Regions from separate parts of the Paenibacillus sp. EPM92 genome, predicted to be linked through region 3. Evidence: riboswitches for the same ligand, from Rfam matches in the RefSeq annotation. Region 3 holds a riboswitch; each other region holds the start of a gene.

Region 1 (4,844 bases), on a different contig from region 3:
GTGATTCCTTGCCATGCTAGGACAAGACGTAGACCGACTCTTGCAGCATCTGGACGAGCACATTCTCGACCCCGGCTTCCGCGATACGTTGAAGCATTCGTTAAAGCAGCTGGTTGATATCAAATTTGCATTGGACGAATCCTCCATCGTAGCGGTTACCGACCGCCGCGGAGTCATCCGATACATTAACGATAAGTTTTGTGAGATTTCCAAATACGAGCGGGAAGAGCTTATCGGCCAGGACCACCGGATCATCAATTCCGGATTTCACGACAAAAGCTTCATGGCCGATCTGTGGAAGACCATTACCTCGGGAAACGTCTGGCGCGGCGAGATCAAAAATAGAGCGAAGGACGGCACCTATTACTGGGTCCATACGACGATTGTCCCCTTTTTGAATGAACAAGGCATTCCGTATCAGTATTTGGCCATCCGCAATGAAGTCACCCAGTTGAAAAAAATCGAGGAAGAGCTGCAGCACATGATGACGCACATGATGAAGGTGCAGGAGGAAGAACGAAGACGGTTCTCGCGGGAGCTTCACGACGGCATCGGGCAAAGCATCTTTTCGCTGCTGATCCAGCTGGATCGCCTCATCAGCGAAACCCGGATGACCGAGCTGGAGCAGCTTCGCAATCATGTAGCCGCGGTCATTGAAGATGTGCGCGGACTGGCCTGGGAGCTTCGCCCTTCGGTGCTGGATGACCTCGGCGTCGTACCGGCGCTCCGGACCTATATCGACAATTACTCCAACCATTACGGAATTCGCGTCCATTTCCGCAGCAACCTGCGCCAACGTCTCGATGCCAATAAAGAAACGACCATCTACCGGATCGTTCAGGAGGCCCTGACGAACACCGCGAAATATGCGGATGTAGCTGAAGCCCGCGTCGAGCTGCTCGAACACGATACCTATGTCGAAGCGCATGTGGAGGACGATGGGAAGGGCTTTGTCCGCGATACCTCGTCCCAAGGCGTCGGGCTGTTCAGTATGGAAGAAAGGGCCCGCAGCGTCAGCGGCACATTCACGGTCCGTTCCAGGCCCGGGCATGGAACGAAGATTTCATTCATCGTACCGAAATGAAAGGCCGACTTCACAGCGGCCTTCCTCCAAGCCATAACTTCTCATCGTCTTCCTTCGTCTTGATCGAGGCGACGAACCGGCTGTCGATGGCTTTCTCTTCAAAAGCGGACTCCTGCAGCTCACACCAGTATAACTGCTTTAAGAGCGTGGAGAGCGTCGCTTCGTCTTGCTCCAGCAAGGCGCCGATCTTTACCGCGCAGCTGCGGTCGTACACCCCGTGCAGCGGATGCGCGCTGCCGCCTATGGCAGGGATGGCCGCTTCAAACCCTTCCTGCTCACGGGCGAGCAGCAATTCCGCCGCCTTCGAAGAGATATAAGGCATGTCGCAGCTGACAACCCATACATGCGGTTGCTGCGCTAAGGTTAAGCCCGCGTGCATCCCGCTTAGGGGACCCTTGCCGGGGAAATAGTCCGTAATGATTCGAACCCCCCGGTCTACCTTTCGCAGGAAGGGGGTCGGATCGTTCGTAGCGATGATGATCTCCTCACAGCATTTTTCCATCTCACGAATTTGACGCTCCACGATCGTCATGTTGTCCAGCATGAAGAACGCCTTGTTTTCTCCGTTCGCCCCCCGGTTTCGCCCCCCTGCCAATATCAGTCCGGACATCATAACCATTCACTCCTTCTCTGCATTGGGCTTGTTTTATATGCTTATTACATCATTTCCGCTGTCCAAAGGCAGTGATTTGCATCACTTCCGAAAGACGGTACACACCATGCGGTTCTCCGATAAGGTTTCCATGTTTTTGACAGCAGGCTTCGACAGCTTCCTTAGAAAAACTTGTGTACTATTAAACTAGCAGATGAAACTAGCAGCAATACCGTCATTTTCTATGTAAAGGAGGCCGTTACGTTGGCAAATGAGGTATTCCAGGAAGAAGAGTTGAAGTATCTGTTGCCGTTCGGACCCAGAGAAAACCATGAGACGCCCGCTCCTTCGAAGAAACCGAAACTAACCATTCGATATCTCCATAATCTGATTACGGAGCTGCAGCAGCAAAACTTGCTGCTTGCTCAGCAGGTTCATGACTTGGAGCGGCAGTTGTTTGAATGTCGTCAGACGCATATCGAGTTAGCCGCAGCCGCCGAACAACAAGCTCTGAAGGAATCGGAGACGAAGGATGAACCCGATTCGTTCCATGATGACCAGGAGGCTTTCCGAATTTCCCGTTCCAAACGTCATCAGGCTGCCAAGAAGGTATCCTTTTGGTCCGTTTTATTCCGTTTTTAGCGTGCAAACGGCTTGCAGCTTGGAATAGCTTCCGGCTTATGAACCCCATCAATATGAAAAACCTGGCCGACGGCCAGGTTCTTTTCTGTGCAAGCCCCTACGATTGAGCTTGAGGATTATTATGACGTGACTCGTTTAGCTCCTACATACTTTTTACTCCAGTAACCGGTTGTCAAACTTGCCACCGAGACGCCGCCGGAATTGGTCGCTGAAATAAATTGTTGATTGCCTAAATAAATCCCTACGTGGGAGGTTCTGTTTTTCTCCGCAAAAAAAACAAGATCTCCCTCCTGAGGGATGCTCACCGCCTTGCCTGCAGTCTCGTACATTTCCAGGGATGTTCTGGGCAAATCGATGCCGTTGAGCCCGTATATATAGTCCACAAATCCGGAGCAATCAAAGCCATTCGGTGTACGGCCGCCCCATACATAAGGAACTCCCAGGTACTTATAGGCAATTTGCGTGACAGACGGTTTTGGCTTCGGCGCATACCAAGCCGGGGCATGATATAATCCGTCTTCGTTAATAATAGCAATCCGGTTATCCGCATCCCACTGGACTCTATAGCCGAACGTCTCGGATACGAAGCGTAGAGGGAGATATACGCTGCCTTGTATAAATTGCGCAGGAGCATCCATGCTGACAACCTTTTTATTAACCAGAGCTTTTCGGTCCCCGGTTTGCAAGGCGATCGTTTTGTTGTTGTTGGTTAACGTAACTTTCACCCGCGCTTGTTCCATGCTCCACTCAACCTTGTAACCAAGCTTCTCAACGAGCACACGTAAAGGGATTTGCAAAGTGTTGGTGTTATCGATATAAGGCTGTGCTTCGGGGAAGGAAACCAGGCTGTCGTTAATCTGCACTTTAACATCATTGGCGGCAGCTTGTGCTGTTCCCGCATGAAACATGGCAAGCAGTCCGATCGAGGAAAAAGCGCACGACCAAATAAGCTTCTTGCAAAAACGATTCAAATCAAATTCCTCCTGCGGCCTTCGAGGTTAGTTGACGGATTCGGAAGAGGCTGCTCCCTAGTTCGATAGTTAACGAACATTCACCCCATGGTAAAGAATCCCCCGTACCAGATCTTCTGCTGAACTGGATTCGGCCCATTATTTTTATTAGAGTAGCATAGTGGTTTCATGGACTTCAAACTTATAACTGCCATGAATTACATTGATTTCCTTTCTTTTCGCTTTATTTTGGGTTTTGACACATCTGTGCTAAATTTTGTAAAAAAAAGCCCGCGACCGCTCATTAGAGCCGTCTCGGGCTTTCGACATATCAGACAAGGCTTGCGACGGATGGTCACGAGTTCTACAGGAGCTCTTATTCCCTATCAGGCGTCGGCCGCACAGCGAAAACCGATATTCCCCGTGGAGCTATCCGGTGTATTTTTACTGCGGGCAGCGACTCTGTACCGGTTGCAATACGATTTGTGGCACAAATAGGAGCCTCCGCGCAGCACCTTCTCCTGACCTGTCGGCGGACCTTGCGGGTTTATTAGCGGGGCGGCCGGATGATTCGCGCTAAACCAGTCCGAGCACCATTCCCATACGTTGCCGGAAACATTATACAGCCCGTAATCGTTCGGTTTATAAGCATGGACAGGCGCGGTTCCGGCATAACCGTCGCTGCAGTTATTTTTCTCCGGAAACTTGCCCTGCCAAATATTGCAGCGATGCTCCCCATCCGGTTTGAGGACATCCCCCCACGGATAACGCTTTTGCACAAGACCGCCTCTTGCCGCATACTCCCATTCCGCTTCGCTCGGCAGCCGTTTACCGGCCCATTGGCAATAAGCATACGCATCATGCCAGGAAACATGAATCACCGGATGGTCCATGCGGTCATCAATGTGAGAATCCGGACCTTCCGGATACTTCCAGCATGCACCGTTCACGGCCCACCACCAGGGCGTCTGCCGAACCGTTTGTGTCACTCCTTGCGCAGTTTCGGCGGAAACGAACAAGTGGAACACAAAGGACCAGCCAAAGATCTCCGCTTCCGTGCGATAACCGGTAGCATCGACAAATGCCTTGAATTCCGCATTGCTCACTGTATAAGGATCGATATAAAAGGGATCCAGCCGAACCGAACGAACGGGGCCTTCGCCATCTTGGGCAAACCCTTCCTGATCCGCAGTTCCCATTAAAAACTCACCGCCGGGCAAATAAATCATGCCTTCTTTAGGATCTTTGGACGAGGGTATGATGTTCAGGGGCAAGGAATGAGCATCCGGTAAGCTCGAATCCTCTCTGCTGGCCGAGCAGCAGCCCGGTTTTTTTGCATTCATTTCAATCATCCTCCAAGATTAAACAGAGCCCCTACAGCTTCGGATAGCCGTGACCGAATTCCGCAGGATGTCTCCGTTTCAGCTCTGAAATAGCATGACCGCGTCCTGTCTGCTCCAACCACTGCGTATACTTCGGCAAGAAACCTTTGGCATGATAAGGTCCTCCCTCTTTCATAACCGTCCACAGCGGATCTACGTCGAAAGGCATTGTCTCCATCATGTGGTCATGCCAT
Region 2 (4,844 bases), on a different contig from region 3:
AGCCGAAGCTGCACTTGGATGTCATTCTGCGTGTCGAGCGCCACGGTGTGCGGATTTTTCATGCCGAAATCGGCGAACGTCACGACTGTACTGCCTTCCAGCCTCAGCTGCCCTTGCTCATACAAGGCCTCGCTCCGGAACGTCACGTCCTTCTTCCTGTCCTTCACTTGCAGCGTACCGCTCATTTGAAAACCGACTTTCTCGCCTTCCTTCCATGCCTGCGGCAGCTGGTCGAACGACTTGGCGGTGAACACCGCTTCCGGGAACTGCGCTGTGTCGAAATAATCTTTGCTCTTAATATGGTTGTCGCGCTGCGGATTTCCCGACTGCAGCACACTCGTCTCGATTTTGCCTTCGGCCGTCGTCCTCGACGCATCGGCCGTGTTCAGCTCCCAGCTTCCCTGAGTCGGCGTCACGACAAAATTCACCGTCTCCTTCGACGTAGTAACGGAGAAATACACCTCCGATGCCGGCAGCACCGACCACTTCCCGTCGATCTGCTCCGCCTTGATGGCTTGTCCCGTCGCAGCGGCTCCGCCGACTGGCGCGGAGGCCGGAATGACCTCCTTCACCTCGATATGATTGCCGGCAAAATAATCGTACGCGCCATAGGCCCCGGCTAGTAACACAACTGCAACTCCTGCGGATAATGCGAGTGTTTTCGTTGTCATCAATACGCCTCCTTCAATTGTTAACACTACAATCCGTAGTGTAATTGTATAAAGAAAAATCCCTTAACGGGACCGATCCGCGATATGACTCGCTCAAACGCCACGGCTTCAACTTAAAGCAGCGACAAGAAAAACAAACCCGACAGGAAAACCACAACCGGCAGCGACACGATCGCCAGCTTTACCGGCAGTCCCAGCGAAGGCGCGCCTTGCTGATCGAGAATTTGCCGGATCCGGTAGTTAATCGAGGTATCTGCGAAAGAGACGTACGCGAAATCCATCGAAGCGGTCCGCTCCCTCTTCTTCATCAGCTTCAACAAGGCGCTCCCCAAGCTCGCCGGCGATCCCATGACCGCCATCGCCTCGCGATCGGCCAATATCTCCCGCGCAATCTTATAATGATGGTAACACCAGCGCAGAATCGGGATATAACGCATGACCGAACAAGCGAGGTGCAGCAAGAACGTCTTCAGCGGATCTCGATGATTCCGGTGATACTGCTCGTGGTACACGACCGCTTCCAGCTCATCGCGATCGAGCAGCTTCAGCAATCCGGTGGATAAGATGATCTTCGGCCGGAACAATCCGAGCGTCAGCGCGATCGGCTCCGCGCACATGACGACCAGCAGGTCAGGCTTGTCCGCGCTGAACCGGGCATTCAGCTCCTGCGTCGACCGCTCATGCCGGGAAGCGAGCAGCTTCCGGTAGGCGCGCCTCGACAAGCAGACTTGCTTCGCCCAGATCCAGAGGCTTAAGCCGAACGTATAAGCGACCAGCACGCTAAGCAGCGGCGTCACCGAATCGAAGCCGAGCGCCTGCAGCAGACTGCTGCAAATTTCAAAGACGTTGAACCGAAGCGACCAGCCGAACAGAACATGAGCCGCATATAGCCCCATCTGGACCCACACGATCAGCGCAAGGACGAACGCAGAAGCAAATAACATTCTAGACCGATTTTCCCACATGGCCTATCTTTCCTTTTTCAGGTCTTTAATTTTTTGTTCCAGCTTCTCGATCATCTCCGCATCGGCCTCTTCCAGCGCGTCGAGCATATGATTGACAACCAGCGGACCGAAATCTTCGAGCAGTTCGTGCGCAATTTCCCTCGATTGAATATCCAGAAAATGTTCTTTTGAATGCACCGGCTCGTACACCGACGCCCGACCCGCCTGTTTCTTCATGAGCACGCCTTTGTCGACCAAGCGGTTCATCACGGTCATGACCGTATTGAAGTTCAAATGCTCATCCTGCTGCTCCAGCTTCTTCTGGACTTCTTTAATGGACTGATTCGGATGCGTCCACAGGATGTCCAGCACTTTCGACTCCAGCGGTCCGAAGAACCGTTTCAAGCCCTTCTCATAAAACTTGAAGCTATGAATTTTCATTTGCCATGCACCCCACACTACAAATTGTAGTGAAGCTATAAAGCGTTGTCAAATCCTCTCAATGAATCCGGGTCTTATACAGCTTTGTGTTATGGTCCTGGGTACCGTACCGATACTATCGGCCGCCCTCGTATGCGCAATCGCGAGCTTTCGAGGCGTTCCGACAATCGTTCACGAAGCACGTGTAAAAATTACGGAAGGCCCGGCATCCGCATTTGTATGTATCCGCTTACAATGTCAATCTATCTAGTATACCCGCCCGGTTTCGTTTTAATCCCTGTATTTATTACAAGTTTGTGACAAAAGAAGGATATCGTCACTTTTGCTCGAATAACTGTACTTGGAAAATAAAACAGAAAATATTGCCGAATTTCTGCGCGCAGAAAACGGGGGAACCAGTTTTTGGGTGAATTGATCTCGCTTCAGAGTGATCATAGGGAACCTTCAACCGAACCCTTCAGCTAACCTCGTAGGCTCTGGAAGGGGAAACTTCTTTGAAGAAGCTTGTCAGTTTTGTTTTTTCCGCAGCACTGTTTTGCACGATTTCGGTAGGCAGCGTATTTGCTGAAACCCCATTAAGCGCAGCGGTTAACGAAGGTTTAGGCTCTCCTTACAAGTGGGCGGGCACAACAACCAACGGCTTCGACTGCTCCGGCTTCACTTCTTGGGTGTTCGACAAACTCGGCGTCGACCTGCCGCACTCCTCCAAGGGCCAAGCCCAGCTCGGCACCACGGTGGAGAAGAACGACCTCCGTCCCGGCGATCTTGTCTTTTTCAACACGGACGGCAAAGGCATCTCTCATGTCGGCGTATACGTAGGAGACGGCAAATTTTATCACTCCGCCACGAACGAAGGCGTTGTGATCACGAAGATGACCGATTCTTATTATGCGAAGCGTTATGTAACGGCCCGTCGCATCCTTTCGGATGATCAATATGGGCAGGTTATGACCGACGCCAAGTAACCATCGCTAAGACGTAAACGATTCACTTGTCTGGAAAGCCCTCGGCTTGAACCGACGATCCCGCACCTGCGTGCCGGTCGATTACGGGACAAGCCGCCAGGGCTTTCTGTCTTTTTATTCCGGGAAGGAGCCGCAGCCGCGAAGCCGTGATCCAAACAGCGAAAAAAAAGCCGTTCTCCCCGTCGTTAGACGTGAAGAACGGCTCTTCTGGTTTAACCGAGCAAGCGATGCAGCGTGCTAATCACGCGTTCTTTCTGAATCGGCTTCACGATAAAATCTTTCGCGCCCAGGCTGATCGCTTCGATGACCAGCTTCTGCTGGCCCATTGCGGAGCACATCAGCACTTTGGCGTTGCGGTCGTACTTCATGATGTTTCGCAGCGCCTCGATACCGTCCATTTCGGGCATGGTGATGTCCATGGTAACCAAATCGGGCTTCAGCATCCAATATTTCTGGAGCGCCACAACGCCGTTCTCCGCTTCGCCGACGACCTCATGCCCCAGTTCTTTCAACATTCCACCGATGATCGCACGCATAAATGCCGCATCATCCACGACAAGCACCTTAGCCATTGGAATCGCCCCTTTTGTCCGAGTCTGCTGTACGCCGCTCTATGTTTTCAACCCAAATTTTCCAATTTTGTGATATACTCATATTATATAGGCTTCTAGACCTAATTCCGATTAAAATCCGACTAAAGTAGATCAATTCAGCTTTAACTCGTTCCTTTTTCCGATATATTTCAACAAAATTCGTAAAGCTCCGGAGAAGCAACGCTCGCAAGAAGCAGCCGGGGCCTTACCGTAGACAACAGAAGTCGAGCGAAGGGAGTAATCCGCACGTGGCTAACCGGAAGATCCTCATTGTGGAGGATGAGCCCGAGATTCGCAATTTACTTAACAACGCCCTTACGGATGACGGTTTCGACGTGTACGAAGCGACCGATATGCAAGAAGCGATTACGCAGTTCGACGCGGTCGAACCGGATTTGATTCTGCTGGACATCGGCCCCCCGGCAACCGCCGGCCTGGATACGTGCGCGGAGCTCCGCAGCTATTCCAACGCCCCCATCGTGCTGATCAGCAGTCGAAGCGGCTCGAGCGACATTATTCAAGGATTAGAGCTTGGCGCCGACGATTATATCGTGAAGCCGTTCGACCCCGAGGTGCTCGTCGCCCGGGTGCACGCGAACTTGCGGCGCACCGCCATCTTTCGCAGAGATCGCAAGTGGGAGGCGAGTGCCCCCGCCAAGGATGGCGTCATTGCATACGCCGGTCTCGAGATCGACCCGGTCCGCTTTCAAGTGCTGCTGGACGGCAAGCCGATCGCGCTTGTGACCAAAGAGTTTCAGCTGCTCGTCCATCTCGCACGCAACCCCGGGACCGTCTATACGCTGGAAGAGCTGTATGCCTCGGTTTGGGGAATGGAAAGTCACGGGAATACGCGTACGGTCATTGTCCATCTCAGCAATCTGCGCAAGAAGCTGGAGCCTCTCCCTACAAGGCCGACCTACATTCACAATATTCGCGGAGTAGGCTATAAATTCGATCCCAAATAACCGGTAAAGTCCGTCCTTTCGGACGATGAGGAGATTCCATCTCATGGTGAACGAGAAAATTTTGATCGTCGAAGATACGGAAGACATTCGCGATATACTCAGGCTCTACTTAGAGCCGCAAGGCTTCCAGGTCATGGAGGCAGGCAGCGGGGGCGAAGGGCTGGAGCGCTTCGAGCGGGATTCGCCCGACTTGGTTCTGCTGGACATCGTGCTGCCCGATATGGACGGTTACGAGCTGTGCCGCCGCATCCGCAGCGTATCGAAA
Region 3 (4,844 bases):
GTCAACTAGAAAACACGAACATTCCATTATATTAATGAAAAATAGTTCGCTTTTCACGCAATGTTCATGCCATGTTCCTCATTAAAAAACAACGGCGCCAGTTGAATCCCGGCACCGTCATTCCCACTATTTCCCACGTAAGTGTATGCAAAAGGCATATTCATGAAGTCCGGCTCCAGTCATGAACATCCATTCATCCATCATTGGCCTCCTCCCTGCGGGCTCCTGATTTGAATTTCGCAAGCTCCGCCATGCCCTGCCGTACTTCTTCCCGCGATAACCCTCCGTCTTCCAGCTGCAATGTCGAATCCGTCAGCCAGCGCTCGTACATCTCCATGCCGATGTCCAGTACGCGTGAAAGCCGCTCGTTCCATGCATCCCCCTTCACTTCATCGATCCAGTGAAAAAGCGCATCTTCCGCCTTAGCAAGCCGTCCTGTCTCATCATAATAAGGAACAAGCAGTTCGAGCTGGGAGGCCTCCATGCCCGATCGACCGATCAATTCCAACGCAGTCTCGATCCTTCGCTCCGTTTCCTCGCGCAAGTCCGCACTTTCCTCCATCTTACGAATCGTCAGCAGCAGCTCAAGCCATTTTAGCGCCTCGGCCTTTCCGGCCTGTATCTGCCCTTCCTGCTGCAGTACCTTGACACGGGCCAACAGCAGGTCTGAGGCTGCGAGCGCCTTCCCGATATCCGGATGTCCGCCAGGCGAGAGGAGCACCAGCAAATCTTTCACCGACAACGCCTGCAGCAGCTTGGAATCCAAACCGACGAGCTGCCTTAACGCATGGTTCAACAATTCCATACGCTCGTGGAACGATAACGCCTGTTTATGTAAAACTTTCATGACTACCCGAGCCGTCTGCTCGATGAGCTTCATTATATAATCGCGCTGATACATGTCTGATGCCTCCGTTTCTGTACAGATCGTCCTGCCCCCAAGTCTAGAGCGCAGATTGCAGGAACAGGTTTTTATTGTACCACCGATCCTGTTTCTGGACATCGATTCAGGCCGAAATTCATCGCGATTTACAATTACAGGAAGTGACTGGATGAATTTATGCATTGAACCATTACGGCAACCTATGGTAAGTTTTTAAAAGCCGAATCGAACAGTTCATTTTCTGAACGTACGGGGGACGCATCACATGGGGTGAATAATTGAGTTCCGCGATTGCCGCGGGCCAGCTTAGGGAAAATCCTCTTCCCGAACCCGACAACTAACCTCGGAGGCTGACAGGAGGGATACAATTGAATAAGAAATTCAAAAGCATGCTTCTTGCATGCAGCTTGATGTTGCCTGCGTTTTTGTCCGCAGCGCTGCCGGCACACGCCGCTCCGTTAAATCTGCCCACTGATATCAAGGTGCAGATCAACGACTCGCTGGTGCACTTCCCGGATGCCCAGCCGCTTCTGGACGGCAACTCGAAGCTTCATGTTCCTGCGCGGACAATCGCCGAAAAACTCGGCTATAAACTGACTTGGCAGCAGGAAGGCTCGCAAATTCACGTTGCGATCAGCAGCGGCGATACGACCTTATCGGTCACAACCGGGGAACAAGTCATCAGCGTTAATAACCAAACCGCTTCAATCGAACATCCGGTGAAAATGGTGAACGGCCGCGTCTACGTCCCGTTCCGTCTGCTTGCCGAAACGTTCGGCAAGACCACCCAATGGGATGCGAACAACCGGATCGCCATTCTCGGTACGGACGGCAAATACCACGCTCCGGCATGGTATCGTCCCAAGACGATCGCCAAAAATTATGTGAAAGTCATTGAAGCGAAGGCTACTGCCTATACCGCTGCTCCAAGCGAGAACGGTGGGTATGGCTCGCTGGATTATATGGGTAACACGCTGAAGCTCGGTACCATCGCTGTCGATCCGAACATCATTCCCCTCGGTTCCAAAGTGTATATCGAAGGATATAACTATGCAGGGCTCCCAACCGGCGGAATGTACGCAACGGCCACCGATGTCGGCGGTGCGATTAAAGGGAACAAAATCGACATCTTCGTTCCTGAAAGCCCGAGTCAAGCATCGCGGTTCGGCATTCAACAAGTGAAAGTGTACGTTCTCGGTTCTTAAGCAACCGTAAGCCCCCCACAACAGCAGCCTTTCGAGGCTGCTGTTTTTATTTGCCTGCCTTTGTTCGTGGATAGCACACTGCGTTTAGCCCGAAACTACAAGTAAATATCCCGGCGGAGGTGGTGTGACATGTTCAGGAAGGTTATGCTGCTGATGTTCTGCTTGCTGCTCTGCTGCACGACGGCGAGCGCCGCGGCGCCCGGCAGCGATGAAGTCGTCTGGAACGTGCAAACCGATCAGAAGCTGATCGCATTAACGTTCGATGACGGCCCCAATCCGGTTTATACGCCGCAGATTCTCGATATTCTTCGAGACTATCAGGCCAAGGGTACGTTCTTCGTACTCGGCAAACGGGTGCAGTTGTTTCCCGCCATCGCCATTCGCGAAGTGAACGAAGGACATGAAATTGCCAATCATACGTTCGACCATCATTATTTGAAAAATTATCCTCCCGACCGGTTGATTCAGGAAATTCGCCAAACGCAGGAGGTCATCTTTGATATTACGGAACAGATGCCGAACGTGTTTCGTCCTCCCGGAGGTTTTTATAACGACACGCTGCTCCATTCGATGAAAGAAGATAAGCTGACCGTCGTGATGTGGTCCTGGTATATGGATACGAAGGATTGGCGCAAGCCCGGCGTCGACAAAATCGTTCAGCAAGTGCTCGGGAACGTGCACAACGGCGACATCGTGTTGTTTCACGATTTGGAGGGGGATTGCACGCAAACGGTTGAAGCCTTGAAGCGGATTCTGCCGGAGCTTAAATCACGAGGCTATCAATTCGTAACCGTGTCCGATCTTATCGCGAAGACGCGGAAATAAACAAAGCCGGCCCACTGGTGCGTGAGGCCGGCTTTGCAATAGCATTGGCATGTACTTATTTTTAGTTTTCCATTATTACATAATTTATGATATTATAAATGAAGAAAAGCGTACATACGTTCCCGTCTGGAGTTGATACATGATGGCGACCGCCACCAAGGACCCGTATATCCGCAGCATCGAACTGCTTCGGGATAAAGTGCCTTCCTTCACCCGTTATCCGTTCCACCTTTCCGCTCTGCGTGATTTCTCCGGGTTAAAGCTTCATCCCAAAGTTACTTATATCATCGGAGAGAACGGAACCGGCAAATCGACGCTGCTGGAGGCGATTGCTATTGCCTGGGGTTTTAATCCCGAAGGCGGCACATTAAATTTTGCGTTTTCGACGCGTGATTCCCATTCGGAGCTTTATCGTTACATCCGCTTGGTTCGGGGCGTGACTAAACCGAGAGACGGATTCTTTTTTCGAGCTGAAACTTATTACAATTTGGCGACGAATATCGACCAATTGGATAGCGAATTTTCGTACGGAAGACGCATCATCGACTCCTATGGCGGCAAGTCGCTTCATGAGCAGTCGCACGGAGAGTCATTCTTCTCCGCATTCGTCCATCGTTTCGGAGGCAACGGTCTCTACATCTTGGATGAGCCTGAAGCCGCACTGTCGCCGTTGAAGCAAATGTCGATGCTTGCACGTATCCACACCCTCGTTGAGCAGAACTCCCAGTTCATCATCTCGACGCACTCGCCGATTCTGATGAGTTACCCGGACGCCGTTCATTATCAATTAACCCCGGACGGTTTACAAAAGACGACTTTGGAAGAAACCGAGCACTACTTGATCACGAAGCAATTTATGACGAATCGGGAACGCATGCTCCGTACTTTATTTGAAGACGAGGAGTAAAAAAACAGGCGCACGTACTCCGCCTGTTTGCTATTGCTGCGCTAGATCGGTTTGCCGTTCTTCTTATTATCGTAGCGGTGACTGCGATTATCCAAGGGTCCCGGGCTGCCGCCGACCGGCGGTTGGATTTGAACCGGTTCTTCCGTCGTCCGGGTACGATGCAAATTTGTCGCCGCCGCGGCATGCGTTCCTAGTTCCGCCAGCTCATTATTCGAATTGTTTCCTTGAATCGGACTCATAGCTGAATACCTCCTCTAGTTGAGTGTTATGCCATAGATGTAATGTAATCAGGGTTTAGTATGCCGCACAGCGGCACGGTTTCATCCGTCCGGCATCATTAAAAAACCCCCATCATAAAGTGGGGGCGGAGGACCGCAGCTTGGATCTTGTTTTACGTCCATAGGTTTGTTTATAAAATTTTGAAAACAACGTTTCGACCATTTCAATTTCCGATTCAGACAGATTCATGATGTCAAAATAATCTTGAGTTTCCTTATCGGAAGCAAACTCTTGCCATGTTAAGAAGCTATTATTTTGAACGGCTTGATTTAAGGCCGAGCTGATTTTCTTTTTGATGCCGCCTGTGCATAGCTTAAAATGGTCGGGCTTATAATACCGTTCTGACTTCACAATGTCCGGATTTATTTTTAGAAGCTCGCAGGCGTTCAATGCATCGTCCAGGGCCGAATGATGCTGCCCGACGAAAGGAATCTCCTTAGCTGCCAGCACTTGCTGTAATCCGCCATCAAAAAACCGGGACATATCGATCAAGCGTGTTAACCAATCCGAAGAGATCGCATGAATCTTACAGTCGACAAACAGACTGAAAAAGTCCGTACTTCCCCACGCTACGATTTTATAATCGACTCCACAGAAATCAATAAATTTGCCGATGACTTCCGGAAAAGGCGGGCTGGTGGTCAACACGTCCTTATCGATTTTGCAAAAATTCAAGGCGAATTGATTGATGGGGTACTTGGGATTGATATAACTTTGAAACGTATCGACGATCTGTAAATGTTCA

What was found. A riboswitch is a leader RNA that binds a small molecule or an ion and turns the genes downstream of it on or off. The one in region 3 is predicted to bind cyclic di-AMP.
Region 1: it holds a riboswitch for cyclic di-AMP, as region 3 does, so the genes downstream of both, JMF85_RS12255 (C40 family peptidase) here and JMF85_RS01160 (stalk domain-containing protein) in region 3, are expected to answer to the same signal.
Region 2: it holds a riboswitch for cyclic di-AMP, as region 3 does, so the genes downstream of both, JMF85_RS03180 (C40 family peptidase) here and JMF85_RS01160 (stalk domain-containing protein) in region 3, are expected to answer to the same signal.

Annotation. Positions count from the first base shown of each region.
Region 1 is NZ_BCPS01000063.1:14,313-19,156, reverse strand. It holds gene JMF85_RS12270 (PAS domain-containing sensor histidine kinase) at 14-1,084, shown strand; gene mobA (molybdenum cofactor guanylyltransferase) at 1,095-1,697, opposite strand; gene JMF85_RS12260 (hypothetical protein) at 1,941-2,318, shown strand; gene JMF85_RS12255 (C40 family peptidase) at 2,438-3,289, opposite strand; cyclic di-AMP (ydaO/yuaA leader) riboswitch at 3,291-3,435, opposite strand; gene JMF85_RS12250 (formylglycine-generating enzyme family protein) at 3,655-4,611, opposite strand; gene JMF85_RS12245 (sulfatase family protein) at 4,643-4,844, opposite strand, start outside.
Region 2 is NZ_BCPS01000019.1:26,867-31,710, forward strand. It holds gene JMF85_RS03165 (YceI family protein) at 1-671, opposite strand, end outside; gene JMF85_RS03170 (M56 family metallopeptidase) at 785-1,615, opposite strand; gene JMF85_RS03175 (BlaI/MecI/CopY family transcriptional regulator) at 1,640-2,056, opposite strand; cyclic di-AMP (ydaO/yuaA leader) riboswitch at 2,410-2,547, shown strand; gene JMF85_RS03180 (C40 family peptidase) at 2,551-3,021, shown strand; gene JMF85_RS03185 (response regulator) at 3,234-3,593, opposite strand; gene JMF85_RS03190 (response regulator transcription factor) at 3,863-4,579, shown strand; gene JMF85_RS03195 (response regulator transcription factor) at 4,623-4,844, shown strand, end outside.
Region 3 is NZ_BCPS01000007.1:19,235-24,078, forward strand. It holds gene JMF85_RS01155 (DUF6483 family protein) at 194-901, opposite strand; cyclic di-AMP (ydaO/yuaA leader) riboswitch at 1,092-1,250, shown strand; gene JMF85_RS01160 (stalk domain-containing protein) at 1,252-2,088, shown strand; gene JMF85_RS01165 (polysaccharide deacetylase family protein) at 2,218-2,913, shown strand; gene JMF85_RS01170 (AAA family ATPase) at 3,056-3,820, shown strand; gene JMF85_RS01175 (hypothetical protein) at 3,862-4,059, opposite strand; gene JMF85_RS01180 (3'-5' exonuclease) at 4,172-4,844, opposite strand, start outside.